Regions from separate parts of the Paenibacillus sp. FSL H8-0034 genome, predicted to be linked through region 3. Evidence: riboswitches for the same ligand, from Rfam matches in the RefSeq annotation. Region 3 holds a riboswitch; each other region holds the start of a gene.
What was found. Region 3 has a riboswitch for ZMP and ZTP ahead of NST47_RS33855 (DJ-1/PfpI family protein). Riboswitches for the same ligand answer to the same signal wherever they lie in the genome.
Positions count from the first base shown of each region.

Region 1: it holds a riboswitch for ZMP and ZTP, as region 3 does, so the genes downstream of both, NST47_RS24170 (bifunctional 5,10-methylenetetrahydrofolate dehydrogenase/5,10-methenyltetrahydrofolate cyclohydrolase) here and NST47_RS33855 (DJ-1/PfpI family protein) in region 3, are expected to answer to the same signal.
Region 2: it holds a riboswitch for ZMP and ZTP, as region 3 does, so the genes downstream of both, rpiB (ribose 5-phosphate isomerase B) here and NST47_RS33855 (DJ-1/PfpI family protein) in region 3, are expected to answer to the same signal.
Region 4: it holds a riboswitch for ZMP and ZTP, as region 3 does, so the genes downstream of both, pabB (aminodeoxychorismate synthase component I) here and NST47_RS33855 (DJ-1/PfpI family protein) in region 3, are expected to answer to the same signal.

Region 1 covers NZ_JBBOBS010000001.1:5,338,877-5,346,853, reverse strand. The annotation lists gene parE (DNA topoisomerase IV subunit B) at 1-1,589, shown strand, start outside; gene gyrA (DNA gyrase subunit A) at 1,597-4,032, shown strand; gene NST47_RS24185 (hypothetical protein) at 4,029-4,196, opposite strand; gene NST47_RS24180 (MarR family winged helix-turn-helix transcriptional regulator) at 4,397-4,804, shown strand; gene NST47_RS24175 (tetratricopeptide repeat protein) at 4,886-5,719, shown strand; ZMP/ZTP riboswitch at 5,754-5,835, shown strand; gene NST47_RS24170 (bifunctional 5,10-methylenetetrahydrofolate dehydrogenase/5,10-methenyltetrahydrofolate cyclohydrolase) at 5,898-6,743, shown strand; one part of gene NST47_RS24165 (IS3 family transposase) at 6,963-7,212, shown strand; one part of gene NST47_RS24165 (IS3 family transposase) at 7,212-7,977, shown strand, end outside.
Region 2 covers NZ_JBBOBS010000001.1:206,764-214,740, reverse strand. The annotation lists gene NST47_RS00950 (N5-glutamine methyltransferase family protein) at 1-357, shown strand, start outside; gene spoIIR (stage II sporulation protein R) at 520-1,251, shown strand; gene NST47_RS00940 (L-threonylcarbamoyladenylate synthase) at 1,378-2,448, shown strand; gene NST47_RS00935 (manganese efflux pump MntP) at 2,532-3,095, shown strand; gene NST47_RS00930 (low molecular weight protein arginine phosphatase) at 3,203-3,781, shown strand; ZMP/ZTP riboswitch at 3,868-3,948, shown strand; gene rpiB (ribose 5-phosphate isomerase B) at 4,110-4,568, shown strand; gene NST47_RS00920 (TIGR01440 family protein) at 4,604-5,173, shown strand; gene glyA (serine hydroxymethyltransferase) at 5,251-6,498, shown strand; gene upp (uracil phosphoribosyltransferase) at 6,839-7,468, shown strand; gene wecB (non-hydrolyzing UDP-N-acetylglucosamine 2-epimerase) at 7,527-7,977, shown strand, end outside.
Region 3 covers NZ_JBBOBS010000001.1:7,561,539-7,569,515, forward strand. The annotation lists gene NST47_RS33820 (helix-turn-helix domain-containing protein) at 1-916, opposite strand, end outside; gene NST47_RS33825 (hypothetical protein) at 1,485-1,787, opposite strand; gene NST47_RS33830 (AAA family ATPase) at 1,768-2,259, opposite strand; gene NST47_RS33835 (dihydrofolate reductase family protein) at 2,417-2,983, opposite strand; gene NST47_RS33840 (NUDIX hydrolase) at 3,223-3,603, opposite strand; gene NST47_RS33845 (hypothetical protein) at 3,546-3,788, opposite strand; gene NST47_RS33850 (GNAT family N-acetyltransferase) at 3,785-4,606, opposite strand; gene NST47_RS33855 (DJ-1/PfpI family protein) at 4,806-5,399, opposite strand; ZMP/ZTP riboswitch at 5,459-5,538, opposite strand; gene NST47_RS33860 (hypothetical protein) at 5,702-7,177, shown strand; gene NST47_RS33865 (aldo/keto reductase) at 7,327-7,977, opposite strand, start outside.
Region 4 covers NZ_JBBOBS010000001.1:4,181,322-4,186,716, forward strand. The annotation lists gene nrdI (class Ib ribonucleoside-diphosphate reductase assembly flavoprotein NrdI) at 130-492, shown strand; gene nrdE (class 1b ribonucleoside-diphosphate reductase subunit alpha) at 479-2,563, shown strand; gene nrdF (class 1b ribonucleoside-diphosphate reductase subunit beta) at 2,583-3,548, shown strand; ZMP/ZTP riboswitch at 3,693-3,772, shown strand; gene pabB (aminodeoxychorismate synthase component I) at 4,066-5,181, shown strand; gene NST47_RS18965 (NUDIX domain-containing protein) at 5,156-5,395, shown strand, end outside.

The sequences.
Region 1 (7,977 bases), 2.2 Mb from region 3:
TAGGTGCTTCGGTAACCAATGCGCTGTCCGAATGGCTGGAGGTCACGATTTATCGTGACGGCAAAACCCATAAGCAGCGTTTCGAATATTGGGTCGATGATAAGGGTATTGAGCATGTAGGTGAGCCTGTTGGCGGCCTGGAAGTGCTGGGCAATACGAGACAAACCGGTACGAAGGTTACCTTTAAGCCGGATAAAAGAGTGTTCCAGAGCGGGATTGCGGTTACGTATGATACGCTGTACGAGCGGCTGCAGGAGATTGCTTTTCTGAACTCGGGTCTTCAAGTGACGATTAAAGATGAGCGCAGCGATAAGCAGGAAACGTTTCAGTATGAGGGTGGTGCCAGTCAGTTCGTCGCTTTTTTGAACGAGGAAAAGGCGGTACTGCACGATGTGATCCATTTTACAGGAGAAAAAGAAGATATCGAGGCGGAGATTGCCCTCCAGTACAACGATGGCTATACCGAGACTTTGGTTTCCTTTGTTAACTCCATACCGACACGCGGCGGTGGTACTCATGAAACAGGCTTTAAAACAGCCTATACCCGTGTCATGAACGATTATGCGCGTAAAACTGGGATTTTGAAGGAAAAGGATAAGAATCTGGACGGTCAGGATTTGCGGGAAGGTATGATGGTTGTCATTAACATCAAGATGGGCGAGGTTGAATTCGTCGGTCAGACCAAGGATCAACTGGGCAGTGCCTCTGCGCGTGGTGTTGTGGATTCCATCGTTTCTGACAAAATGGCTGTGTTTCTGGAGGAAAATCCGCAATCGGCACAGATGATCATGAAGAAGGCTGTACAATCAGCCAAAGCACGCGAAGCAGCACGCAAGGCGCGTGAGGAAATACGCAGCGGCAAGAAGGGGAAGAGCGAGAGCTCGAATCTCGGCGGCAAGCTGACTCCTGCACAGTCGAAGGATTACGCTCGTAACGAGTTGTTTATCGTGGAAGGGGATTCCGCCGGAGGCTCGGCCAAGCAGGGCCGTGATTCCAAGCATCAGGCCATTTTGCCGCTGAAAGGTAAGCCGATGAACCCCGAGAAAGCCAAGCTGCCCGACATTATGAAAAACGATGAGTATAAAGCGGTTATTGCTGCTATTGGTGCCGGTGTTGGTCCCGAATTCGATTCCAGCGAAAGCAACTACGGCAAAATCATTATTATGACGGATGCGGATACGGATGGAGCGCATATCCAGGTGCTCTTGCTGACATTCTTTTATCGGTACATGAAGCCCTTAATTGACGCAGGCAAGGTATACATCGCTCAACCGCCCTTATATAAGGTGACCAAGAAATCTGGCAAAAACAGTGCGGTACATTATGCATGGACAGACGATCAGTTGAACAAGCTTAACAAATCGCTGGGCAAAGGAACGGAACTGCAGCGTTATAAAGGCTTAGGTGAGATGAATCCGAATCAGCTGTGGGAAACCACAATGGATCCGGCAACGAGAATTTTGTTGCAGGTGCAGATAGAGGATGCGGCCAAAGCTGAAAGGCGTGTATCTACGTTGATGGGGGATAAAGTGGACCCACGTAAGCGTTGGATTATCGAGAATGTCGACTTTACCGAGTTCGAGGAGTAGATAAATAGTGACGATACCTGAAAATTTTTTACCCGCATTTTTAGAGGAAGTGGTGGGCGACCGGTTTGGTCGCTATTCCAAATATATTATTCAAGACCGCGCGATTCCCGATGTTCGGGATGGCTTGAAGCCTGTGCAGCGGCGTATTCTGTACGCCATGTACGACGCAGGCAATTCACCGGACAAAATGTACCGCAAATCAGCCAAAACCGTCGGCGATGTGATGGGTAACTATCACCCGCACGGTGATGCATCGATCTATGACGGTATGGTGCGGATGGCACAGCCCTGGAAAATGGGACATATGCTTATAGACGGTCATGGCAACTGGGGCTCTGTGGATGATGATCCACCCGCCGCTATGCGTTATACGGAAGCCCGACTATCGGAAATCGCGATGGAGCTGCTGCGGGATATCGAAAAACGCACAGTGCTGTTTAAAGATAATTTTGATAATTCAACCAAAGAACCGGTCGTTTTGCCGTCCCGTTATCCGAACCTGTTGGTGAATGGTGTCAGCGGGATTTCATCCGGATTTGCAACGGAAATTCCGCCGCACAACCTTCGTGAGGTTATTGATGCCTGTGTAGCCTTGATCGATGATCCTGATCTTGAGCTGGAAGCGCTGATGAAGATTATGAAAGGCCCAGATTTTCCTACCGGTGGCATTATCATGGGCTCGGACGGTATACGGGATGCTTTTCGCACCGGTAAAGGCCGTATTTACGTGCGCTCGCGTACGGAAATTGAGCAGCTGCGCGGCGGACTCCAGCAAATTGTGATCACGGAAATTCCGTATCAGGTCGTGAAGTCTCGACTTGTCACAGCGATGGAGAACATCAGGCTGGAGAAGAAAATCGAGGGCATCTCGATTGTGCGTGACGAAAGTGGACGTAATGGCATGCGTATCGTTGTTGAATTGAAAAAAGAAGCGGATGCCCAAGGGATTCTTGCTTATTTACTGAAAAAAACCGATCTTCAGGTCGTTTATAATTTTAATATGGTTGCGATTGTCAACAAAACACCAAAGCAGCTAAGTGTCATCGAAATTATGAAGGCTTACATTGAGCATCAGAAGGAAGTTGTGACGTTCCGCACCCGTTTTGATTTGGAAAAGGCTGAGGATCGCGCTCATGTGCTGGAAGGGCTTGCCAAGGCGCTTAATATTTTGGATGAGGTTATCGCAACGATTAAAGCTTCCAAGAACCGTCAGGATGCTCAAAATAATCTGGTGTCGCAGTTCGGATTTACCGAGCGTCAGGCGGATGCCATATTGATATTACAGCTGTATCGGCTGACGAATCTGGAGATCCATTCGATTGAAAAGGAATTAAAAGAATTACAGAAATCGATTGCAAATCTTCGATCAATTCTAAGCAGTGAAAAGAAGCTGCTCGCTGTTATCAAGACAGAAATGACCGAAATCCGTACGAAATACGGTATCGATCGTCGATCGGATATTCAGGACGAAGTAGAAGAACTCAAGGTGAATCTGGAAGTCATGGTCACGGCTGAGGATGTTTATGTAAGCTTATCCAATGAGGGATATATCAAACGGACAAGCAAGCTGTCCTTCACCCGATCAGGTGGAGAGATCGAAAAAACAGGCCTTAAAGAGGGCGATTACCTTCGTTACCTGCTTGAGGTCAATACGCTGCAGAATCTGCTGATCTTTACACAAAAGGGGCAGTATTATTTGCTGCCCGTGCATCAGGTTCCCGAATATAAATGGAAAGAAAATGGAACCGCGATTGTTAATATTATTCCTGTTCCGAAGGATGATCGTATTATCAGCGTCATTCCGGTGAAGGATTTTAACGAGCCGAGCAAGTCATTCGTATTCGTTACGCGGCGGGGTCAAGTTAAACGTACGGAGCTGAAAGAATACGCAACAAGCCGTTCCATAGGCATTGTCGCTTGTAAAGTTGCCGATCAGGATGCGATTATTAGTGTGAGGCTGAGCAGGAACGATGAGGATATCATGCTCATCACGAAGCAGGGAATGGTTATACGCTTCAAAGAAGACGAAGTGAACGCGATGGGTCGTGCAGCTGGTGGAGTACGTGGAATCCAGATGAAGGATGACGATGAGGTTGTGAGTGCGGAATGGATCAAGGGTGAAGAAGGCGAGCTGCTCGTTGTTACGGACCTTGGATTTGCCAAGCGCTCGCTCATTCTCGATTATCCTATTCAAGGACGCGGAGGCAAAGGAATATTTACCTTCGAATTCAGAGAAGGCGCCAGAGTGAAGCCAAATGGTGCAAGTCTTGTTAAAGCGTTCGTCGTTAAAGATGAATTATTGCTGACAGCGATTCTGCAGAGCGGCAGTCGACTCTCCTTTTCCTCGGAGAAAACACCGATTGAACAGCGGAAATCTACAGGTCGTCAAGTCATTGGTGTTACCAAAACAGATCTAATCATAGATATGCTGAAAACGGACTAGTCATAGCTATTCGTTTCCGGTTCCAGCTTTTCTGCGAATTGCAGCAGCAGCTCCAATACGGCCCACACGGGCATCGAATCGTCCAGACGTTCGAGCCACTGTGGGTCGTTCAATATGCCTCTTTGAATTGCGAGCTGTCCAATATGCTGCTTCCAAGTTTCCATAACCTGATCACTCCTTCTTATGATTTGACAAGCTCTGCCGATAGTCGAATGCCTATGCTGCACTATATGTTGAAAGGCGTCTAAAGTTCCTTTTTTTTATCGATTAATGTCTCAAAGTATTTATGGCATTAATCTTTAAAAGAAATCGAGTGGATGATATACTTAAGAAAAGTATGGATCTACAGGAGTGATGAGGCAAAGTGGTAACTCAGGAGTTTGCAAAGCTATGGTGGAAACTATCTAAGGATTTGCGCACACATATGGATCTTCAATTGTCACCAACGTTAACGGAAGGTCAATTGACCGTACTCGAGCTGCTCATAGGCCGTGATCGAATGAAGCCCTCGGATTTCATTGAATTTCTGGCAACAACACCTGCTGCGATAACTACTTTATTGGATAGAATGGAAAAAGCCGAGCTGCTCTCCCGTTCCCGTGACGAGAAGGACCGTCGTATCGTTTGGGTAGAGGTAACGGATAAAGGCAAAGCGGAATGTTTGCGGGGTACGGAAATACGAGAGCGCTTTCTGCAGCAGTATTTGAGCCGAATCTCCTCGCACAATCAGCAGCTGCTTGTGTACCTGCTTGGCAAGGTGGCAAACGCTTAGCTTGAAATCATGTTCAAAGTGGATTGTCTGAGAGTAACGGGCTGCATAAATATTGGACTTTAATGGCTGTGGAGGAACCTCATGAAAGCTCTCATCAAACCGCTTCTTGTTATCGTCGGTATGATTATTATTGTGATCATTGTTTTTAATGTAAATATTTGGGCTGGATTTGGCCTTATTGCTGCTATTATTATATTTGCCGCATATACATCCCGTGCAAGTCTTTATGCGCTGCGCGGCAGCAGGGAGTTTGCCAAAGGGGAAACCCCGCAAGCCCTTGAATGGTACAAAAAGGCTTATAACAGTAAGCCGTGTCCGGATAAGCATCGAATTGGCTATGGGTATCTGCTGATGCGCACGGGGGATGCCAAGCAAGCTGAGCAGGTTTTTGGTCCTCTTCTGAAAGCTACCAAGAGCCGGGATACACTTGTACAGGCCCAGTGCAATCTGGCTACGGCGTATTGGCTTCAGGGTAAGCAGGACGAAGCGGTGGCTTTGCTCACAGATGTATTAAAGGAGTACAAGAATACGCTTGTATATGGCAATCTTGGTTATTTTAAAATTCTTCATGGTGACCCAGAGGAAGCTTTGACGTTCAATCTTGAAGCTTATGCTTATAATGGGGACGACCTTACGATCCTGGACAATGTTGCCCTGAATTATTATAAATTGGGACAATGGACACTCGCTGAGGAAACGTATCAAAAATTGATGCTGAAGTCGCCTAAATTTGCCGAGCCTTATTACTACTATGCTCAAACCTTAAAGCAGCTTGGAAAAACAGATGAAGCCATTGAGCAAATCAATCTGGCTGCTACCAAAACCTTATCCTTCGTAACACCGCTGACGAAAGAACAGATTGAGCAGGATGCATTGCGACTGCGTGCGCTGGAGACAGATGCAAATAATAGTTGATTTTTCTCATCAATAGCGGTATATTCGTCTTCACCAAGCTATGTGTGACTGGCGGAGCATGGGCAACCATGGGGGAGCACATAGAAGCATTTTCGCCGTACGCCTGGGCAAAGGTAAGGAGTTCATTCTCCTTGCCTTTTTGCGTTTATACGATGGATCAGCGAAAGGATGAAGGAACATGCATAAGACGCTTATTTTGGATGGCAATCAGGTATCTAGGACAATCAAGGAGCAGCTCAAGGGGAGAATTGAATATTTGGCTGCGAAGTCGATTGTACCTTGTCTGGCAACGATTCTTGTGGGCAGTGACCCTGCCTCGGAAACCTATGTACGTATGAAGGGCAATGCGTGTAAAAGGCTGGGGATGGATTCACGGCGTATTTATCTCGACGAATCGATAACAACGGAAAGCTTGATAGAGACCATTATCTCACTAAACAACGATCCTGATGTACATGGTATTTTACTGCAGCACCCCGTACCCTCACACATTGATGAACGGGCAGCCTTCGAAGCGATCAGCATTGATAAGGATGTCGACGGGGTGACTGCTATCGGATTCGCTCAAACAGCCTTTGACTACGGCAGATTTCCTTCTTGCACACCTGCTGCAATTCTTGCTATTCTGGATGAATACGATCTATCCATTGAAGGCAAACACGCTGTCGTTATCGGCCGCAGTCCGATTCTAGGCAAGCCCGTATCCCAAATGCTGTTAAATCGCAATGCAACAGTAACGATCTGCCATTCCAAAACGCGTGATTTGGCCCAAATCGTTCGTTTAGCCGACATCGTCGTAGCTGCAGTCGGCAAACCGAAATTCGTACAAGGTGATTGGATCAAGCCCGGCGCCGTCATCATGGATGCCGGTTACAACCCCGGTAATATCGGTGATGTCGATTATGACGCCTGCTTCTTGCAGGCCAGTGCGATCACCCCCGTTCCTGCTGGTGTAGGTCCTGTCACAATTGCTATGCTGCTTAAGCATACCGTAGACGCAGCCTTTTATTCCAATCAACTGTAATCAGCACCCGCACTTAAGCCTGCACCTGCACCCAAAGTCAAGCTTGTCCCGCAGGGGCCAAAGCGGCCCGAGAACCGTAAAGCGTGCACCCGATCAGCACCCGCACTTAAGCCTGCACCAGCACCTAAGTCAAGCTTGTTGGATCGGCTACACTAAGCTGGACAGAAAAAATAAGGGCTTGTAGAATAGACCTATCATACTAAGGAGCGGATCTCTACAATGCCTAAACAACAACGACGCACGTTTACAACGGAATTCAAAAAGCAAATGGTGCAGCTCTATGAAAATGGAAAAACCAGAGCAGCGATTGTGGAGGAATATGACCTCACAGCATCTGCTTTAGACCGCTGGATCCACCAATCCCAGACAACAGGCTCCTTCAAAGAGAAGGACAATCGCTCGGCAGAAGAAGAGGAATTGATGGCTTTGCGAAAAGAAAACCAGCGTCTGAAAATGGAGGTGGATATTTTAAAGCAAGCCGCGCTGATCATGGGACGAAAGTAGCTATCATCCAGAACAACCGTGATAAATACTCGGTATCAGCACTGTGCGACGTCCTGCAAATCGCAAGAAGTACATTTTATTATGACGCCCAAGAACGAGCCACTGAAGATGATGTCACCGAAGCTATTGTGGATATCTTTCTCAAGAACCGAAAAGCCTACGGTACACGCAAGATCAAAGTGAAGCTTTACGAGCGCGGGTTCATCGTCTCCAGACGCCGCATTGGCCGCATCATGAAAGAGCAAGGGCTCGTTTCCACTTACACGGTGGCACAATATAAGCCCCATAAATCGTCCTGTAACGAAGCGACAACGACCAATGTTCTAAAGAGAGAGTTTGAGCAAACGGAAGCTAAACGCTTTGTCGTCAGTGATTTGACGTATGTGAAAGTCCAGAACCGATGGCATTACATTTGTGTGCTAGTAGATCTGTTTAATCGCGAAATTATTGGTCATAGTGCAGGTCCGAACAAGGACGCTGTCCTGATTACCCGTGCCTTCGCAACCGTTAAGAGTGATCTACGCCAGATTCAATGGTTTCATACCGACCGTGGCAGCGAGTTCAAAAATCAAAAGATGGATGAGCTCTTAGAGACGTTTGAAATCGGTCGATCGCTAAGTATGAAAGGCTGTCCTTACGACAACGCTGTGGCTGAAGCCACTTACAAGATCATGAAAACAGAGTTTGTGAACCAGATGAACTTCCAGAGCCTTCGCCATCTGGAATTGGA
Region 2 (7,977 bases), 7.4 Mb from region 3:
GGTGATTTGCTCGTGCCTTACATCGAGCGCGGACTGCAGCTCGATGTGGTCGTATCCAATCCGCCGTATATACCGGAGGCGGATGAGGTTGGGCTGCAGCCGGAGGTAAGGCTGCATGAGCCGCGATCTGCGCTGTACGGAGGCGCAGATGGGCTTGAGCTGTACCGCCGGCTGACGGCACAGCTGGCTGAGCTGGAACGGCTGCCTGCACTGGTTGGTCTTGAGGTGGGTATGGGCCAGGCAGACGAGGTGGCGAAATTACTGAGCCAGGCGGGAGAATGGGATGAAATGCGGATCATCCCGGACTTGGCAGGAATTGCACGTCATGTGATTGCGATCCGCTATCCCGAGCGATGATCACCTTGATTGTTGCTTGGTCGACATTAACAAAAGAGTGAATCTATCTATGAGAGATAGATTACTAGAATCATAGAATGATAGGTTTAACCTCTCTCGAATCGGTGCATACTGTTACTAGAAAACAAGACGCAGCGAAACGCGAGAGGGAAGGTATCATTCATGAGAAAAACCAACGGTTACCGCCATCATATCTATGTTATATTTGCACTCATCATCCTGATTTGCAGCTGGGAAGCCAATCTTCAGTCCTCTATCATTTTTGCATCGGGAATAGGTTCTGAGGCAGAACGGACGAATGGAGCGGGTAGTATTCCTCAGGAATCGATCCGTCTGCGGATTTTGGCCAATTCCGATTCACCGGCTGACCAATGGATCAAACGCGAGGTACGTGATGCCATTATCGAGGAAATGCAGCAGTGGGTTACTGAGCCGCAGGCCATGGAAGCAGCTCGTGCTGCCGTTCGTGCCCATTTACCAGAGCTGGATCGAATCGTTGGCAAGACACTGGGCCAATATGGATTCACTACTCCCTATCAGGTGGAGTTGGGTGTTGTACCTTTCCCGGCCAAAATGTACGGGAGTCAAATTTACCCTGCTGGCGATTATGAAGCGCTTCGTGTATCGATTGGAGCGGCAGAGGGTCAAAATTGGTGGTGCGTGCTGTTCCCACCGTTATGCTTTGTAGATTCCGAGGTTATTGCCAAACCATCCAAGGAGCTCGCTGCAGACGTGGGATCACCTGCTGCCAAGGCGGGACAAAAGATATCGACAGACTTGAAATCAGAAGGAAAAAGCACACCATCGGACAAGCTTGTTCAGGCTCAGACTGAAGCAGTGCAGCCGGAAATTCATTTCTTTCTGTGGGATTTACTGAAGAAGATATTTGCTTAAATGATCAACTAGATCAACTACAGGGAAAGTCCCTGAAACCCAATACATATCATGATGAACACATGCAGGAATCTTGAACCATGAACCATCAAAGATGGACCCTGCACAGATGGGAGACCTAAGCGAATGACAAAATTATGGAAAGCTGCTGGCGACGATCTGGAGCTACAGGAGCTGACAGAGCCCGCGCGAATTCTTCGCGAAGGTGGGTTGATCGCGTTTCCTACGGAAACGGTTTATGGCCTTGGTGCCGATGCCCGGCAGACAGATGCGGTCAATAAGATTTTCATGGCAAAAGGACGGCCCTCAGATAATCCACTTATTGTACATATTGCAAATCGGTCTCAAATGGCAGAGCTGGCGGCTCCTCCGGATGAGACTGTTTCGCGTTTGCTGGATCTTTTTTGGCCGGGGCCTCTGACGGTCGTTCTTCCTATCAAACCAGGCGTTCTCTCCCCTTTGGTCACAGCAGGCCTGTCTACGGTTGGGCTGCGTATGCCGGACCATCCGGTCGCCTTGCAGCTGCTTAGGGCTGCCGGCTGTCCGGTAGCGGCCCCCAGTGCGAACAGCTCAGGTCGGCCAAGCCCTACAACAGCCGCACATGTATACGATGATCTGGCCGGTCGTATTGACGGTATTGTGGATGGGGGGGCTACAGGTGTTGGTCTGGAATCCACAGTCGTCGAATACACAGCACCGAACGGGGATGAAGGTGGTGTGCTTCATATTTTGCGTCCAGGTGGTGTATCGGCTGAGCAATTGATCCTTGCGCTGCCTGGCATCGAGGTGCGCGAAGCCTCTGTACATCCAGATTCATCCTTAGCGCCGCGTGCGCCTGGGATGAAGTACGCGCACTACGCGCCTCGCGGTGCGATGACCCTCGTTCAGGGCTCTGCTCCTGAACAGGTGCTCGCTCGCCTCCAGCGCGAGCTCGACCAAGCCCACGCACGCGGAGAGCGCACAGGCGTACTCACTTATCGTGAGCACGCCGATGCGCTGCGCGCGGATACCGTTGTCGCCTGCGGAAGCCTGGGCGACCTTGAAACCGTTGCGCACGGGCTGTACGCCGCGCTGCGCCAGTTCGATGAAGCCGGCGCGGACTTCATCGTAGCCGAGGCCTGCCCCGAAGCGGGTATCGGGGCCGCTATTATGAATCGGCTGCGCAAAGCGGCAGCCAGCCGTATTATCCACGTGTAGCACAGCTACAAGTCCATACTCAGTCATGATTCTCTACTTGTCCGCATATGTTGATGAAGAACAGGACAGGAGGTCGACAGGAGATGGACTGGGCGTCACCACTGATGGTGGGGCAATTCATAACCATACTGGTCATGGCAGTAGCCTTAGGTTTGGATGCATTATCGCTGGGTATCGGAATCGGGATGAAGGGCATACGAAAGTGGGATATTCTCAAGCTGAGCCTGATGATTGCGGTATTCCATATGGTCATGCCGCTTGTGGGTATGTTTATGGGCAGCTACATGGGCTCGTTATTAGGTGGAGTAGCAACGATAGCGGGAGGCATCCTGCTTGTGATTCTTGGTATACATATGATCTACAATTCCTTGAAAGGGGAGGCGGCGAAATCCGTTGATCATAAAACCCTTCTGGGCATGCTGCTGTTTGCGATTAGTGTCAGCATCGATTCATTCTCCGTCGGCGTATCGCTGGGCATGTTTGCCGGTGACCGTGCGCTGACGGTACTGATGTTCGGTACGGTAGGAGGAATCATGTCCATTACCGGATTGATGCTCGGCCGTAAAGCGGGACATTGGGTCGGAGAGTACGGAGAAGCCGTAGGTGGAGTCATTTTGCTGGCATTCGGTGCACGCTTTTTATTATGAATCGGATTCAGGGCTACAGCTACATATCCATTTTTACGTCTTTTGAGGTACAATAGGAATAGGGCTCAACAGCCAATCATCATAGAGGAGAAAGGCGGGGATTTCTAATGAACCGAATATTGTTTGTGTGTACCGGGAATACGTGCCGCAGTCCGATGGCAGAAGGTATGCTTCGCGCGATGCTGAAAGAGCAGGGGATGAATCACATAGAAGTCCGTTCGGCCGGGACCTCAGCGGGTGATGGCTATCCTGTTTCCACCAATGCGGCAATTATATTGCGGGAAAAAGATGCTTTGCAGGCGATTAGCTCTTCCTCATTAACAGGCTCTTTGCTGGACTGGGCAGATGTGGTGCTCACCATGACCACGAGTCACAAGCAGCAAGCGATCCAGCGTTTCCCTGCATTCGTAGACAAGATGCACACACTCAAAGAATTTGTGAGTGATGATCCGTCCGCTAAAGCGCGTATGGACGAGCTGGCTGCGTTGATTGCTGAGCTTCAGTTCAAGCAGTCTTTATCCCAGCAGGTGACAATGGAGGAACGCGCGCGAGTGAGACAACTGGAGCAGTCTTTGCCTGACTACGATATTGCTGACCCGTTCGGCGGATCTTTATCGCTATACAGACAGTGCGCAGCGGAAATCGAGGAATGCCTGCATCGGTTGGTACGACGTCTTAAAGCGTGAGACTTTTTTGAAAAAAAGTTCAAGGAAATAGGTTGTTTTACGGCTTTACAGCCTTGATCATTTCCGTTATGATAAGAATAAGAAGCAGGACCTGATGTAACTGGCGACGAGTGGGGCTAACCACAATGGAGCATCGGGGCATACGGCCGGTCGCCTGGGCAAAGAGCATTGCAGTGCTGATAGTGGCATGCAGTATGCTCTTTTTTCGTTTAGGATTCACCATATTTGATTTCATTTTTCTGTATGCATTACGGTATAATGGACAAATTGGATGACAATCAACTCATCATACGATAGTGTCCAGAAAACTTGTCAGGAGGCGCATCAAATGAAGATAGTAATAGGCTCTGATCATGCAGGCGTTCAGTTGAAGGATGGAATTATTAAACTTGTGCAGTCTTTAGGCCATGATGTGACAGACGTAGGCTGTCATAGCACGGATTCCGTGGATTATTCGGATTATGCGATCGAGGTTTGCAATAAGGTCGCCGCAGGAACGGCCGACAGAGGGATCTTGCTTTGTGGGACGGGAATTGGAATGACGATTGCTGCTAACAAAATCGCCGGCATTCGCTGTGCGCTTGTACACGATCTGTTTTCGGCCCAAATGACCCGTCAGCACAATGATTCCAACGTACTGGCAATGGGAGAACGTATTGTCGGACCGGGACTGGCTGAGTCCATTGTGAAGGTTTGGTTGGAAACCGAGTTTTCCAACGGTGAACGTCACGTGAACCGCATTCATAAAGTCATGGAATTGGAAGACAAAGTCACTCCTCAATCGTAATCATTCGTACAGCTTGACGAAGGAGGCAACGGGGTATGGACATTCAGTCACAGGTAGAACAAGTGCTGCGTGAGCTGGTACAGGCAGGTAATATCCAGGCGGGACAGCTGCTTGTCATCGGGACGAGTACGAGCGAGGTGCTGGGTCACCACATTGGCACTTCAGGCACAGAAACGGCTGCCCAGCCTATCTTCGCTGCGATTGAGGCCGTTCGCGCCGAGGCTGGCTTTTACCCGGTATTTCAATGCTGTGAGCATTTGAATCGGGCGTTGGTTATGGAGCGTGCAGCGATGCTGGCTTACCGGCTGGAGCCGGTGTCGGCGATTCCCGTTCCGCGTGCAGGCGGTTCTATGGCTTCGTATGCCTATAAACATTTGAAGCAGGCCTGTCTCGTTGAAGCCGTGTCGGCCCATGCGGGCATAGATATCGGGGGAACGCTGATCGGGATGCATTTGAAACCTGTCGCAATTCCGCTGCGTCCCTCAATCCGGATCATTGGCCATGCCTCGGTTCAGATGGCCTACACCCGTCCGAAGCTCATTGGTGGCGCTCGGGCTGTATATGTGGTAGAAGAGAATTCTGCTGACAACGGATTTTGTGAATAAACCCAACTAACTATCATGTGGAGGCTTACGAAGTAAGAAGTAAGTTATCTGCAAAAAACTAAAAGGAGGATTTTATTATGGAGCAATTACGTAAGCAGGACCCCAAAATCGTGGAGGCTATGAATCTTGAAATCGGCCGTCAACGCGACAAAATCGAATTGATCGCATCGGAAAATTTCGTCAGCGAGGCAGTGCTGCAAGCAATGGGTACCGTTCTGACTAATAAATATGCTGAAGGCTACCCTGGCAGACGTTATTATGGCGGTTGTGAGTATGTAGACATTGTAGAAGACATCGCTCGTGACCGTGCCAAGGAATTGTTTGGAGCTGAGCATGCTAACGTACAACCGCATTCTGGTGCTCAAGCTAACATGGCTGTTTACTTGGCAGCTCTGCAGCCTGGAGATACGGTATTGGGCATGAGCTTGGCTCATGGCGGCCACTTGACCCACGGCAGCCCGGTTAATGCATCCGGTATTCTATACAACTTCGTTTCCTACGGTGTAAGCGAAAGCGACTCCCGTATCGATTATAATGATGTGCGCAAGGCAGCATTCAAACATAAGCCTCGTATGATCGTAGCTGGTGCCAGCGCATATCCGCGTACGATTGATTTTGAAGCTCTGGCGTCAATCGCTAATGATGTAGGCGCATTGCTCTTTGTTGATATGGCACATATCGCTGGTCTGGTAGCGGCTGGTCTGCATCCAAACCCGGTTCCACATGCACATTTTGTAACGACGACTACACATAAAACACTTCGTGGTCCTCGCGGCGGTATGATTTTGTGCCGTAAGCCATGGGCTGCTGCAATCGATAAAGCTGTATTCCCGGGTACCCAAGGTGGTCCATTGATGCATATTATTGCAGCTAAAGCCGTATCCTTCGGAGAAGCTTTGCAGCCGGAATTCAAAACTTACGCACAAAAGGTTGTCAACAATGCCAAAGCATTATCGGAAGCTTTGATTTCCGAAGGTATCGATCTTGTATCCGGTGGTACCGATAACCATTTGATGCTGATCGACCTGCGCAACACGGGCATCAGTGGTAAAGAAGCTGAGCACTTGCTGGATGAAGTTGGCGTAACGGTTAATAAAAACGCAATTCCTTTTGACCCGGCGAAGCCGATGGTAACCAGTGGTGTTCGTGTAGGTACTCCTGCTGCAACTTCCCGCGGTATGGATGAAGAAGCTATGAAAACTATTGCCAAGATCATTGCCTTGACTTTGAAAAACCCAACGGATGCTGCTGTTCATGACAAAGTCCGCGGTATGGTAAAAGATTTGACAGCCCAGTTCCCTTTGTATCCGGGCTTGTTCTACTAATTCCTAATTATAAGGCTCGCATCGTCAATTCATGAGTGCGATATATAGACAATAGCAAGAGGCTGGAGATATGCAGAGATCTCCGGCCTCTTCATGATTTCAGGAAGCACCCCGAGATCACTCCGTAACTGTGCAGCGTAGGGTCAGCTATGAACGCTCCTCTCCTTAGCTTCTATGATCCTGTGCATGTATAGAAACGGTACATTCATAACGTGAAGCCAGCATTTGTACGCTGCAACCTGACAGCCGCTGAGCATGTCGTCCATGCGCGAAACTTGTTGGGATAACATCTCACAGGTGTGGTATAATAGACGAGATTTGGCGTAAAGGGGAATTGTTTATGGGAAAATTATTTGTGTGTGACCATCCGTTGATCCAGCATAAGCTTACGTACATACGGGATGAATCCACACTTACCAAAGATTTTCGCGAATTGGTTGATGAAGTATCGACACTAATGGCGTATGAAATTACGAGAGACATACCGCTTGAAACCGTGCAGGTCAAAACGCCAGTGACTACGACGGATTGCAAAGTGATTTCGGGCAGAATGCTGGGACTTATCCCGATTTTGCGTGCAGGACTTGGCATGGTAGACGGTATTCTGAGATTAGTACCCGCAGCCAAGGTAGGACATGTCGGTTTGTACCGGGATCCGGAGACGCTTGAGCCTGTTGAGTATTATGTAAAGCTGCCTACCGATGTACAGGAGCGGGAATTGATCGTGATAGACCCGATGCTGGCAACCGGAGGTTCTGCCAATGCGGCAATAACGGCGCTAAAGAGCAGAGGCTGCACGCAGATCAAGCTGATGTGCCTGATTGCTGCACCCGAAGGCATTCACGCTGTACAGCAGGCGCATCCTGACGTGGATATCTATGTGGCAGCTATTGACGATTATTTGAATGACCACGGTTACATCGTTCCTGGACTAGGGGATGCGGGAGACCGCCTGTTCGGCACAAAATAAAAATCAACAAGCCGATGAAACTATACCACAGAAAATGTACATAGGGGGACAACCGTCCATGGGTAAAACCAAAGTAATTACGATTTTCGGAACCCGGCCGGAAGCTATCAAGATGGCGCCGCTGGTACTGGAGCTTCAAAAGCATTCTGAATTTATCGATTCACGCGTATGCGTTACCGCACAGCATAGAGAATTGCTGGATCAGGTGCTGGAAACCTTCCATATTACACCTGATCACGATCTGGATGTCATGAAGGATCGTCAAACCTTGAACGAAGTGACCGTTCGGGTGCTTCAAGGGCTGGACCCGGTATTCCGCGAAGAAAAGCCGGATCTGGTGCTCGTACACGGAGACACGTTAACAACATTTCTAGCAAGCTATGCGGCGTTTTTACAGCAGATCCAGGTGGGTCATGTGGAAGCAGGTTTGCGTACCTGGAACAAAATGTCTCCATATCCGGAGGAAATGAATCGCCAGCTGACCGGCGTGTTATCTGATCTGCATTTTG
Region 3 (7,977 bases):
TCCATATCAGTCTCTCCGTAATGCTCTCCTCAGGGACAATCGCTACATAGGTGCGGCCGAATACACTTTTTACATACGAATAATGTACACGCTTTCCATTCAGGCCATCATCATAAAAGCTGTCGATCGTGTTATCCGATTCGCTGATCTTGTGCAGAGCCGGCAGGCTTGAAAGCTTGTCTGCATTCATGAACGTATGCTTGCCCGTCAGCTTCGGGTCTGGATAATTGACGAAAACCAATTCCTGCCCCTGGGACATAATCGTCGTATCTGCCTGCAAAAACTTGCTGACCACCTCCGTTTCAATCTGAAAAGCTATGATGCCTCTCGACGGGGATTTACCTATTACCGGAAGTCGTCTGGCAAAGGTCAGGTAACCTTCTCTTTGGCTGGACGGCAGGTAGCTCCAACTGGAGATCGCCTCCTGCTTCATGAGCAGCTCAATATCCTCCTTAAATTTATAGTTATCTATATCAATCGTTCCGTACGTATTGGACACAACAATATGGTCAATGTCATTATAAAAATAAATTTCGTTAATAAAGTCGGTAGCGTTCTTCGCCAGCGTAATTTTCGTTAACAGCTCATGGTGCCAGACTAGCGGATTATCGGTTACCCGATTCGTGAATAGATCATAAATGGCCGGGTCTGCTGCCAGCTGCAAGGATTCCTTTTCAATACTTTGCAGGATGCGTTCCGCTCTGTCCTTGAGCAGTACAAGGGAGGATTTGCTCTCATCCATAATTTCGCTTTTCATTCGCTCCATCGACAGGTTATAGTAGATCATGCCAGCTAACCCGATCGGAATACAGACAGCCAAACAGCCGATCCATACAAAACGGTGCATATATTTTCCACTGCGGCCCGCTTTTCCAAAAAACAAATAACGGGTCCATGATTGAATCCGGTTCGCCATAAAGTCCTCCTCTGGATGAATCTATCAGGTACATTCAGTATACGGCATCCACCTCAAGGCGATAACGGACAATTCTTGATCTATACGTCAGAAGCGCATGAATACAGCGTCCATAACAAGTATTGTCACTTGCAATATATAAAAGGTGTCGATTCAGATCACCTCCGAGCATAGGAAATAAACCTTAGGAAATGTGACTCGCAACTATCGGTTCGCTTGTAAAATATATAAAAGAGGTTGTTGAGGGGGATATCTACGATTTACATGAATAACAAATAAAACATGTCAATGTGCGGGGTGTGCGAGGAGCGGAGTCAAAAGTTTGAATCGATGCATGGATCAGCACATGTAGGCATGCCATTCATGTAACGCCACATCCCATATTCAGGATTTGTGTGCGTCGGTCCATTATAATCGTGCTGAATCACAGATAAGTCCTCGGATTGCTCAAAGGCAGCATTCGATTCAACTGTCCAAAGAAAATTAAGTACCAGACTTCAGTTGTTGAGAAATATACGGCGGCAGCCACGAACGAGAAAATAAAGTCATAGACTGCCACTGTGTTGAACTACATCTTCTTTTGATACTTCCAATAAAGCAATTCTGCACCGCTGTGGTCAATTTGGAATCCTAACTTCACTAATACATTTTTAGAACTGATATTGTCAGTTTCACTTCTAGCAGTGATACATTTGACCACATCCTGAACTAAGGCCCAGTTCAATAATTTTTGGGCAGCTTCAAAAAAATCGGGGCCTGGCCATTCGCCGTTGGTTTTGTATCCACTGGCTTCGATTGCCTGCGTATCACGCCGGGCTGCCAACTCGATAAGATTAAGATCAAGAGTTAGTTTAATCGTCCGAGGAATCAAGTTCTTGTGATGAAGGTGGTTCAAAAATCTTTATCCATTCTTTAAGTTTTGCTTCAGGTATGAAAAAAGTTCCTTCTTTATGCATATCATTTCTAGCTTTTAGACGTTCAAATAACACTTCTTCAGGCACATCAGCAAAATGAATTTTAAAGCCAGCCCCTAGGTTCTTGGCTCTGGAACGAAACTCGTCTCGTTGACTTTGAACCCAGCATCCGAAATCCAGAATTACATCAACACCAAGAACTAAAACTCTAGCCGCCACGTCCCACATTAGGGATTCCACTGAATCATGTCTAGAATCATGCTTAATTTCGTCAGTTTCCGTCATGTTATCCCCAAAATCATGCCCAAATAATCTGATATGCCATTCATCGGGAGTAAGGCGAAGTGCTGAGTATTTCGTTTCAAGTTGTCGAGCCAGAGTAGTCTTACCACTACAAGGGAGACCAACCATTAAATGAAGTGTCGCCACGTGAATCCCACCTCCTCCTTATATAAACGGATATATACAGAATCTCTACCACCACGCTAATCTGCCTATTAGCACAATGCGGCTACCGATACATGCCGGCAGCCGCGTCTTATTTGTTTATTGACCTATCGTTCTTCGTTCGGAACACCTTGTACGGCTATTTCTCCAGCTCATAGCGGGCCGCGATAATGCCCGACTTGAGCGTTCGGCTGGACAGCAGCTTGAGCCTGATTTTCTCGCCGCCGTCGAATACCGATTTTCCGCCGCCCAGGACGACCGGGCAAATTGTAAGCAGGAATTCGTCGATCAGGCCGAGCTTAAGCAGCGTCTTCGCCGCCCCCGGGCTGCCGAAGATAACGAGATTTTTGCCGGGCTGCTCCTTGAGTATCTTGATTTCCTCTGCGATATTGTTCTTGATCAGCAGCGTATTGTTCCATTCCACCTTGTCCATCGTGCCGGAAATGACGATCTTCTTAACATCCTGCAGCCATTTGGCATGCTCCATATCGTGCCTCGACGCATTCGGATTGTCCAGCACCATGGGCCAGTAGTTCTCCATCATGTGATACGTCGTGCGTCCGTAAACGGGAGCTCCGACTTCGGCTACGATCTCCTCGGCGTATTTCTCTAATTCCTCGTTGTACGGAATCCAATCGAGTCCTCCGTTCGAATCCGACGCATACCCGTCCAGCGACACATGCATGAACAATACGAGTTTTCTCATATCCATTTCTCCTCCGATTTCGAATTTATTTTGTTCGATTTTTTTGGCCGTTGGCCCGTGTTTAATCCTGCTGTTACGTTCATTATAAATCATTACGTTACGTAAGGTTCAAGTGGAAATCTGAATTTTTTTGAAGACAACAATGCTGCGCAAAACTGCTCGTTACTTTAATAAACAAAAGAAGAGCTGCCCAAAGCAAGCCTCTCGACTATAGTTCTTTGTTACTTCAACAAACTGTATTAAGAATTGTGATTAATAGTTCCTCTGAGTACATAGGGTGCTATTGATTTACCAATTATTAATCCCTTTAACTCACTTGGTAGATGTATGTATTCTTCTGCTCTTTGAGGTTTCATCCAAGTAACTTCCTCAATTTCTTCTGGAAATGAGATATTTATTTCTCCACCAATTACATTCCCTCTAAAGGTAAAGAAAATTGTATGATGTTCCCTATCTACAAAAAACGCTTCACTTACACTGAAAATACCATTTAATTCAACCTCTAAGCCCGTTTCTTCTTTTACCTCACGAATAGCAGCTTCTTCAAGTGTTTCTCCCCGTTCTACTGTTCCACCAGGAAGTGAATTACATGAATCAGCAGCTGATGCGAATGAAAGTATCCATGTTCATTTCCATCATGACCTGATTGACCTTTTGGGTTATCGCTTGCCAGATAATGCTTAGTAAAGTACAGTTTGTTTATCTCAAACCATTCATCGTCCGATATCTTACCTTCAGACATTTCTTTAAATAGTGACTCATTAAATTCATTGCTCTTTTCTGCCCAATCAGCGTCGGCGCTCACCGCGGTTGCTCCAACACAAACGGCTGCGTCCGAGTCACGAACTGGAAGCCCTGTTTGCGCAGGATCGGCGCGGAGGTCGGCAGCGCGTCGACGAAGGCGTGCGTCCGGCCGCGATCACGGGCTTCCTGCAACCGCGAGGCGACCAGCACGGTGAACAGTCCCCGTCTCCGGTGTGTGGTCTTGGTGCGACCCCCGGCTAGTTCGGCGTAGGGCCCTCCGGGCCGGAAGTAGACCCGCCCACAGGCGACGGGCTCGCCGTCAACGTAGGCAATGTGGATGCTCATCTCGTCCGGATTCTCCTTCAACTTAAGGGCCAGCGCGCGCCGCTCCACCTCCACGTTGTGCCTGCCAATCTCGCGGGACACCTCGGCGTAGTCCACCAGGTCGCGCTCTTCTCGGACGATCCTGATCTCATGTTCGCCGCCGTCACCGAAGGCAGCCAGCGATGCCTCGTCCAATGGCAGGACCAACACTTCCTCCTCATCCTCGGCCTCGAACCCGGCGGCGACGAGCCGCTCGGGCAGGTCGATTGGCGTATCGTGACCGTAGTACTTCCACTCCAGGCTGTAGCCGCCGGAGATGGCGGCATCCCGCTCCCGGCGGATCAGGTTATCGGTTTCCTCCGGCGGTAGGCTGGCGAACACGATCCGGCACTCCGATCCGTCTGTGGAGCGATCCACGACCACGTCACCGCTGGCAGACGGCACGCCCAGTGACCGTCGCTCGGCATCCAGGCCCGCCAGGATATCGGTTCTTATGATCTCGTCTGTTTCATACACCATTTTCGCTTTCTCCAGAGCCTGGTTTTCCTTGTCCATGTTCGACACGTTCTCCTGCCTCCCTTTGTTTCGGGAAATTTTGTTTCCCTCTTACTCTATTACGTCTGTCTGCCCTCAACACAATTTTAAACGATTTCAACTACCCTTACAGAACGGCTGCTAAGTTACAACAACCTCCTGTTTTGCGTTAAACTGCCCGTCGAAAAAATTGCTTACTACTCCTTTTTTACAAGTATCTTTATACAATGTAGTCAGAATCGAGCTTACCTGTCTGATAGTAAGGATAATCCATTGATTTTTGTATTTTTTGAACCGTTTCTGCATCAGTAAAGCATTCAAGTAGGTACAGTCCTAGGTCAATTGAAGTAGCCACTCCACCACCCGTAATAACATTTCCGTCCCTAACAATTCTTGCTCTAACTACTTCTTCGCAATATGGTTCCAGAATGTCGTAAGCAGGAGGGTTTGTTGTTGCCCTTTTTCCAGTTAAAAAGCCTGCTGCCCCTAATAGTAATGCTCCTGTACAGACAGAAACCTTATATTTAACACCACTTGCCGTCTTTAACCATGTAAGAAATTCTACATCATTTTTAAGTTTTCTTGTCCCCCATCCACCTGGAACAAATATTAAATCATATTGAGATAAGTCAGGAGATACATGTTCTATTTTCATTTTGATGCCTAATTCATCTGTAACCTCCGATCGGGTTGAACACACATCCCAAGACACATCCTCCATAAGATTTAAGATTCTAAGACGTGTTATTGCATCATAAAACCCGACAAAATCTAACGTTGTCATTTGGTCAAACAGGATAAAAGCCATCTTCATTTTGAACACCTGACCTTTCTATTTTGAAGATAAAAAAAAAGCACTTGATCATTGATCAAATACTTTGCCCAGGCGTACGGCTATTTATCTGTGTACTTCCTCATGGTTCTCCATGTTTACGCCAGTCATACACAGTATTCACTTAAGAATAATCATACATAATAATTCCAATATTTACAAGACATAACGTTATGTCTAATAAGTAAACTACTCCGCTAACCTGTCCTTTACTTAAGTAGTAATAAATGACGAACAACTTTTTGCTCTATTTTGTGTCTAACATATGGAAAGGGGTGGTAATTATGCCAACATCAAAAGCATTCAAGCATTCTTATTCAGTTATGTTGGGAGTGTTTATTGCTGCTTTAACCATATACACGTTGTACACTTCAGAGGCTCTGGCAAGCGGGAGATGGAATGAACAGCAGGTAAAGCTTACATTGCTAGTCGATACACCTGTTTATGAGGAACAGTCCACTGATAGCAAGCCAGCTGGTGTCATATCAGCATTCCAATCGCTTCAAGTAATTGAAACAAGCAGAAGTGAGCAGGACACAACGAATCCATCGGACGGGTCCTGGTATCTCGTAAAGACGTGGTATGGCGATAAATGGTTGCGAAGCGGACCTGCGGTCATAAAAGAGAAATATTACCCAGTCCATTTGGAACTCACGTTTATGGGTGTCGAGGACTTATACGATTTTCCTGCGGATGATGAAAGTAACGGAGGGCAACTTTCCCCCCAGACGGTAACGACGCTTGGTCAGCTCTTCATTTGCAACGAAGGAGTCACTGAGGGTACCCAATCGGAATCAGATCACTGCCGATCATGGTATCGTATATTAACCTATTTAGGGGAAAAATGGATTGCCCCGACTAAAGCCATTGAGCATTACGAGAATCAACACTCAGCGGCAGCCCTTACCCCTTCAGCTGCATTCTACCAAGAAAAATTTCGTTCCAGCCGTGAGCTAGAGCCTCTCTTATCCAGATTCTCTATCGAGCCTGTTTCGATGCATACCGAAAATAATGTTGCCAGGCTTGAAGTCCGAAGACTTTACCAGCACCGCGAGAAATTAAACGACGAAGAGGTCGAAGCCCTTAAAAACGCTGTATTCCAATCACTTGGAGGTTATTTTCCTCTTTCGATTACGACGTATACTCTTTCGGACAAGGCTGATCTTGTCGGAAACATCATATCCATCGATAATACAGGTAAACGCGCGCTAGTTGTGAATTATAATAAATGGTCCGGTAAAGAACATCCTACTCCTGAAGCATATTGGATCAGGCTTCCCGATGATTCCAATATTCATAGATATGGGCAGGAACTTCAACTGAGCATGGATGACCTTAGGATTGGCCAGACTGTAGAGGTTTGGAAAGCGAAATTTACTTTAATGAGCTATCCCGGACAAACCATCGCCTATGAAATCGCAATCGTTGAAGATGCCAAACCAGGCGAGGAAGGTATCCCCTTAAGTACAATACTGGATCTTGATTTGACCCACATCGATAAAATAGAATTAAAGCTTAAAGACGGGAAGCCTATTATTATTCGAGAAGCCCACATCATACAGGCTATTTCCAAACGAATGCAACACATCCGTCTGCAAGCAGCCGATCAGTATCCGGCGGAATATGACACTTACACCATGTCGTTATATCAAGCAGACAGGAAAGCAATTTATTCCGGTAATCTGGTCCTTCAGCAGCTTCCTTACAGACCAACCTCTTTAACTATCGATCTTGATGAATTCATCAAGAAGTTGAAATAATTCACCGTGACAAATGCTCCTGAACCATGATTGTTATTGAAACTACCCGTTCCTTGAGCGAAATCCCTTCAGGGAAACCGCTTTTCCGTGTGTATAATTTAATCCAATCGATACCCGGCATTGGCATCAAAATTTATTTTCTTTTGACATCAACTGCTTACATAAGAAACGATAGCACCATCCAGCTCAATGTCCACTGCGCCCAGGCTGTCCTGCAAATGGTGGTGGTTTTTGCAGCCGACAATCGGAAACACCGGAAAGGGCTGTGCCAACAGACAAGCCACTGCTATCTGATTGGATGTGGCCTTATGTTGTCGGGCAAGCTCTTCGATCCGTTCCAATCGGGTAAAGTTGGTTTCATTGTGATACAGTCTGTATATATTTTTATTGCTTAATTCGGGCTGTACCTCGTGCTCTCTGCGATATTTTCCGCTAAAAAAACCATTGGCCTGCGAGCTGTATGGGATGAGTGCAACTCCTGTGCGGATATGCCAGTCGACCAAGGCCTGATCGGTTATAACCTGACTCGGATCTTTGATTGAACCTGGATTGACAGTTGCCAGGCTCCACAAATTGCTAACGGCAACAAACCCTGCATAGCCTTTGCTCACAGCATACTGCTGTGCTTGCTCCAAGCGCTCCAGTGTCCAGTTCGAGCAGGCATAATAACGAATATGGCCCTGCCGCACATGCGTCTCCAAAATATCAATCAGCGTCTCAACAGGAATTCGTGGATCATCACGATGCAAATAATACAGATCAATGTAATCAGTACCCAATCTCTGCAAGCTTCCCACGAT
Region 4 (5,395 bases), 3.4 Mb from region 3:
ATCGCTTCGTCCGTGACGAGGTAGGCGAAAATTCGTCTGCTCGCTTTGGTGCATTCGGCCCTTATGGCTTCCGGATGTGCTTTTTTTATTGTTAACTTTAGAGCAATGAACGGAATGGGAGGACTAAATATGTTGATCGCCTACGACACCAAGACGGGAAATGTACGCCGTTTTGTTAAAAAATTGAATATGCCAGCGATTCAAATTGAGGATAAGATGGAGGACTTAAATGAGTCTTTCGTGTTAGTTACCTATACCACCGGATTCGGTCAGGTTCCTGAAAAAGTATCTTCTTTTCTGAAAAAAAACCATTCGCATTTAATGGGTGTATCTGCTAGCGGTAACCGAAACTGGGGTGAAGGCTTTGCACGCAGCGCCGATCATATCTCAGCGTTATACGGGGTACCTGTACTGGGGAAATTCGAGCTTTCAGGAACGAGTAAGGATGTAGAGAGGTTTATTCAGGAGGTGAGTTTGATTGCAGCACATTGAGTTGAACAATTTGCTTATGCAGCGAGACGCGGACGGTTTTTTTCAGCTGCATAAAGACAGGGAAGCCGTAGCGGCTTTCATGGAAGAAGTATACCAGAAGACCATCCAGTTCGCTGATACTTCGACCAAAGTTCGGTACATGATTGATAACGATTATTATGAAAATGTGTATGAACGCTACACTCACGATGAAGTCGATGAGATTTACCAAATCAGTCATAGCTTTCGTTTCGAGTTCCCGTCTTATATGGCGGCCTCCAAATTTTATACGGATTATGCGGTGAAAAGCAACGACCATTCCATTTACTTGGAGCATTATCCGGACAGAGTTGCAATTGTAGCTTTGTATCTGGCGGGCGGTGAGATGCAAATAGCAAGGGATTTGGCCACGTCCATGATGGAGCAGCGAATGCAGCCGGCGACTCCGACATTTCTGAATGCAGGGAAAAGCAGGCGCGGTGAAATGGTATCCTGCTTTCTGCTGGAAACCGATGATTCGCTCAACTCGATTAACTATGTACTCGGTACCTGCATGCAGCTTTCGAAAATTGGAGGTGGTGTAGCGGTCAATTTGTCCAAGCTTCGCGGTCGTGGTGAGCCGATTAAAGGTGTTGAGGGCGCGGCCAAAGGAATTATGCCGGTACTCAAGCTGATGGAGGATGCATTCTCCTACGCAGACCAGATGGGTCAACGCAGAGGTTCAGGAGCAGCCTATTATCATATTTTTGGATGGGATGTCATGGAGCTTTTAGATAGCAAGAAGATTAACGCGGATGAGAAAATGCGGCTCAAGACATTATCGATTGGTTTGATTGTGCCTGACAAGTTTTATCAGCTTGCTGAGGATAACAAGCCGTTGCATCTGTTTGCTCCTTATTCTGTTTTTCAAGCGTACGGAAAATACCTGGATGATATGGATCTTGATGATATGTACGACCAACTGCTGGCCGATAACCGGGTGCGTAAAAAGACAGTGATGAGCGCACGGGACATGTTAATCAAAATTGCGATGATCCAGCTCGAATCGGGTTATCCTTATATCATGAACAAAAGCAACGCCAACCGTTCCCATCCTCTGAAAAAGCTGGGTACGATCAACATGTCAAACTTGTGTACGGAAATCTTCCAATTGCAAGAAACTTCGGAAATCACCGATTATGGTTGCCCGGATCTGATCCGTCGGGATATAAGCTGCAACCTCGCCTCCCTGAACATTGCCAATGTCATGGAATGGAAAAAAGTGAGGGAATCTGTCCACGACGGGATGACCGCCCTAACAGCCGTAAGCGATATGACGAACATCGCCAATGCGCCGGGTGTTGCAAAAGCAAACCGGGAGCTGCATTCGGTCGGATTGGGAGCTATGAACCTTCACGGCTATCTTGCCAAAAATAAAATCGCGTATGAAAGCGATGAGGCTCAAGATTTTGTCCGCACTTTTTTTATGATGATGAATTATTATTCCTTGGAAAAAAGCATGGAAATTGCAAAAACGCGTGGCGTCACATTTACAGGCTTCCAGCATTCGGACTATGCGAATGGTACGTACTTCGACCGTTACTTGACAACGGACTACCGACCGGTTACCAGCAAAGTGAAGCTATTGTTCAGCGGGATTCCAGTTCCGTCTCCGGAAGACTGGGAGAATTTGAAGGCTGCTGTGCAGAAGCATGGATTATATCACGCTTACCGCCTGGCAATTGCCCCGACGCAGAGCATTTCATATATTCAGAACGCTACATCAAGCGTGATGCCGATTGTGGAGCCGATTGAAACCCGCACCTATGCCAACTCAACCACCTATTACCCGATGCCGTACATGAGCCGGGATAATTTCTTTTACTATAAATCTGCCTATCAGATGGATCAATTTAAGGTGTTGGATCTAATTGCTGAAATTCAAATACATGTCGATCAAGGAATCTCAACCGTGCTCCATGTTAACAGTGACATCACGACAAGGCAGCTTGCTCGCTACTACATTTATGCAGCTAAAAAAGGATTAAAATCGCTCTATTATACCCGGACGAACAGATTGTCCATCGAAGAATGCATCAGTTGCTCCGTTTAGGGGAAGGGGAAAGATGAAAATGAGTGTTTGGAAAGCTGTAAATTGGAACCGTCCGGATGATGATTTTACCGACACTTTCTGGAAGCAAAATATGATGCAGTTTTGGACGGATGAAGAGATTCCTTTGTCGGATGATCAAATGTCTTGGCTGACGCTGAGCCATGACGAGCGGGAGCTGTATATGAAAGTACTTGGGGGGCTGACCCTGCTGGATACGGTTCAGGGTGGCGTTGGCATGCCCAAAATACTTGAATGGGTTGACGGGCTGCAGCGTAAAGCCGTGCTCGGTTTTATGGGGATGATGGAGCAAATTCATGCCAAATCTTATAGCAGTATTTTCACAACACTGGCTTCAACTGAAGAGATCGACAACATTTTCAGCTGGATAGAAAGCAATCGTTGCTTGCAAATCAAAGCAGAGACGATCTCCCAATATTATAATGGCATTAAGACGCGTGAGGATTTGTATTTGGCGATGGCGGCCTCTGTATTGCTGGAGAGTTATCTGTTTTATAGTGGATTTTTTTATCCGCTTTACTTGGCAGGGCAAGGTAAAATGACGAGTAGTGGTGAAGTCATTAATCTGATACTGCGTGATGAAAGCATTCACGGGTTGTATATTGGCATGCTCGCTCAAGAAATATATGCGCAATTGGATGAAAACGAGCAGCAATCGGCATTCGATAAGCTTCAGAGTCTTATTCGCAATTTGCATAGCAATGAAGAGCTGTACACAGAGGAACTTTACCAATCTGTAGGATTAACTGACGAAGTGAAAGCATTTATCCGCTATAATGCCAACAAAGCATTCATGAATCTGGGGCTCGAACCTATATTTCCAGAGGAGGATATTAATCCAATAGTCCTGAATGGAATCAGCACACGTACAAAGCAGCACGATTTCTTTTCCAAAAAAGGAAACGGATATGTTCGTACCCTTCATGTGGAGGCATTGACGGATCGTGATTTCCTATTTGATTTTTGAAACGAATCCGTTATAGCCTAAGGATATGACCAGATATAGTTTAATTCAGTTACCTTATACCTACCGATTTGTGATATCTTTCTTGTAACAAAGCTGTTCTAGCTTAATCTATGGACTGCGTATTTAACTGGTATAGATGGAATATTAGATATGTGTGACTGGCGTAAACGTGGTGAACCACGAGGGAGCACATATTCATATCGCCGTACGCCTGGGCAAAGTATTTGATCTTAGGATCGAATGCTTTTTTACTTTAAGGGGGAATGCTCGAATGGGTTATTTTAAAGATTCGCGGAAAATGATTTGCAGACCATGGTGTACCTCAAGCCAGATTGGAAGGAAGCCTTACAATGCCTATCTGAAATGACGAGCAAGGATGAGCTCGCAGTCGTATCTGGAACCCTGTATGTAATTTCCGATGTAAGATTCTGGATTCTATACGAAACAGACTCCTATAAAGGCTTGTAATCTGGCATAGATTAAAAGGTTATCAAGCAACAGAAGCGGAGGGTAGGATATGAAGCTTGAACCAACTATCATCATTGATTTTAATCAGAAAAGAATGAAATTTGAGAAGCCTCTGCAGATTTGGCAAACCCACAAATTGGAGGAGATCAGTGGGATTTTTGAAAAGGTTCAGGAGGCTATCGATGGGCAGTTCTATGTGGCCGGTTATGTCTCATATGAGTGCGCACCCGCTTTCGAGAGACATTTCAGCGTGTGTGAACCTGATGCAGAGTTTCCTTTAGTGTGGTTTGGTGTCTATGAGAAGCCAGTAGAAGAGGACGACATAGCGCCGAAGGGGATGTACTCCGTTTCAGACTGGAGTGCAGGTACGAACCGCGTGGAGTATACAAACCATATTAAAAGCATTCATGCGGCGATTGCTCGTGGAGAGACGTACCAAGTCAACTATTCCACGCGTTTGAAGGCTAAGTTTACTGGAGATGATTTTGCCTATTACGAAGATTTGCGAGATGTCCAAACTAATTATTCTGCATATTTAAATGTGGGGCGCTATCGGATCTTATCGGTTTCACCAGAGCTTTTCTTCCACTGGAATGGAGAGCACATTCGTACCAAGCCAATGAAAGGTACTCTTCCCATAACGGGCAGCAAACAAACTTTGTTCGAATCGGAGAAGAACCGCACAGAGAATGTGATGATTGTGGATCTCCTTCGGAATGATTTAGGTCGGATTGCCAAGACAGGCACTATTAAGGTTCCACATCTGTTTGAAATCGAGGAATATCCTACGTTGTACCAAATGACCTCGACCATAGAAGCCAATACACAACCTGGGGTCACCCTGTTCGATGTATTCCAGGCCATGTTCCCATGTGGGTCGATAACCGGGGCACCCAAAATTTCTACCATGAAGATGATCTCATCCTTGGAAAAGGAGCCGCGTCATATTTATTGCGGTTCCATTGGGCTCGCTGTACCGGGCGAGGGTATCACGTTTAACGTGGCCATCCGCACAGTTCTTGTAGATTCGTATACGCAGCTGGCTGTGTATGGAGTAGGGGGAGGAATTACCTGGGATTCAACCGCTGAGGACGAGTATGATGAGATGAGAACGAAATCGAGAGTATTGACATATCGGCATGAGCGGATTGGAAGTCAAACATAAGCATAAATTATGGCTGTCCTTAACAAAAAGTAAGTTGGTGGTAATAATGAATTATGAGTTTCTTGGGGCTTTGCCCAATCAAAATATAATCTTAACGAAGAAAAGTTTAATTGAAGAAGCTAATTGTGTACTGATTTTCGCCTTCTATCAAGGTAAATTGGTTCTTGTTAAGCATCATTGTCGCGGTTGGGAACTACCTGGAGGGAATAGGGAG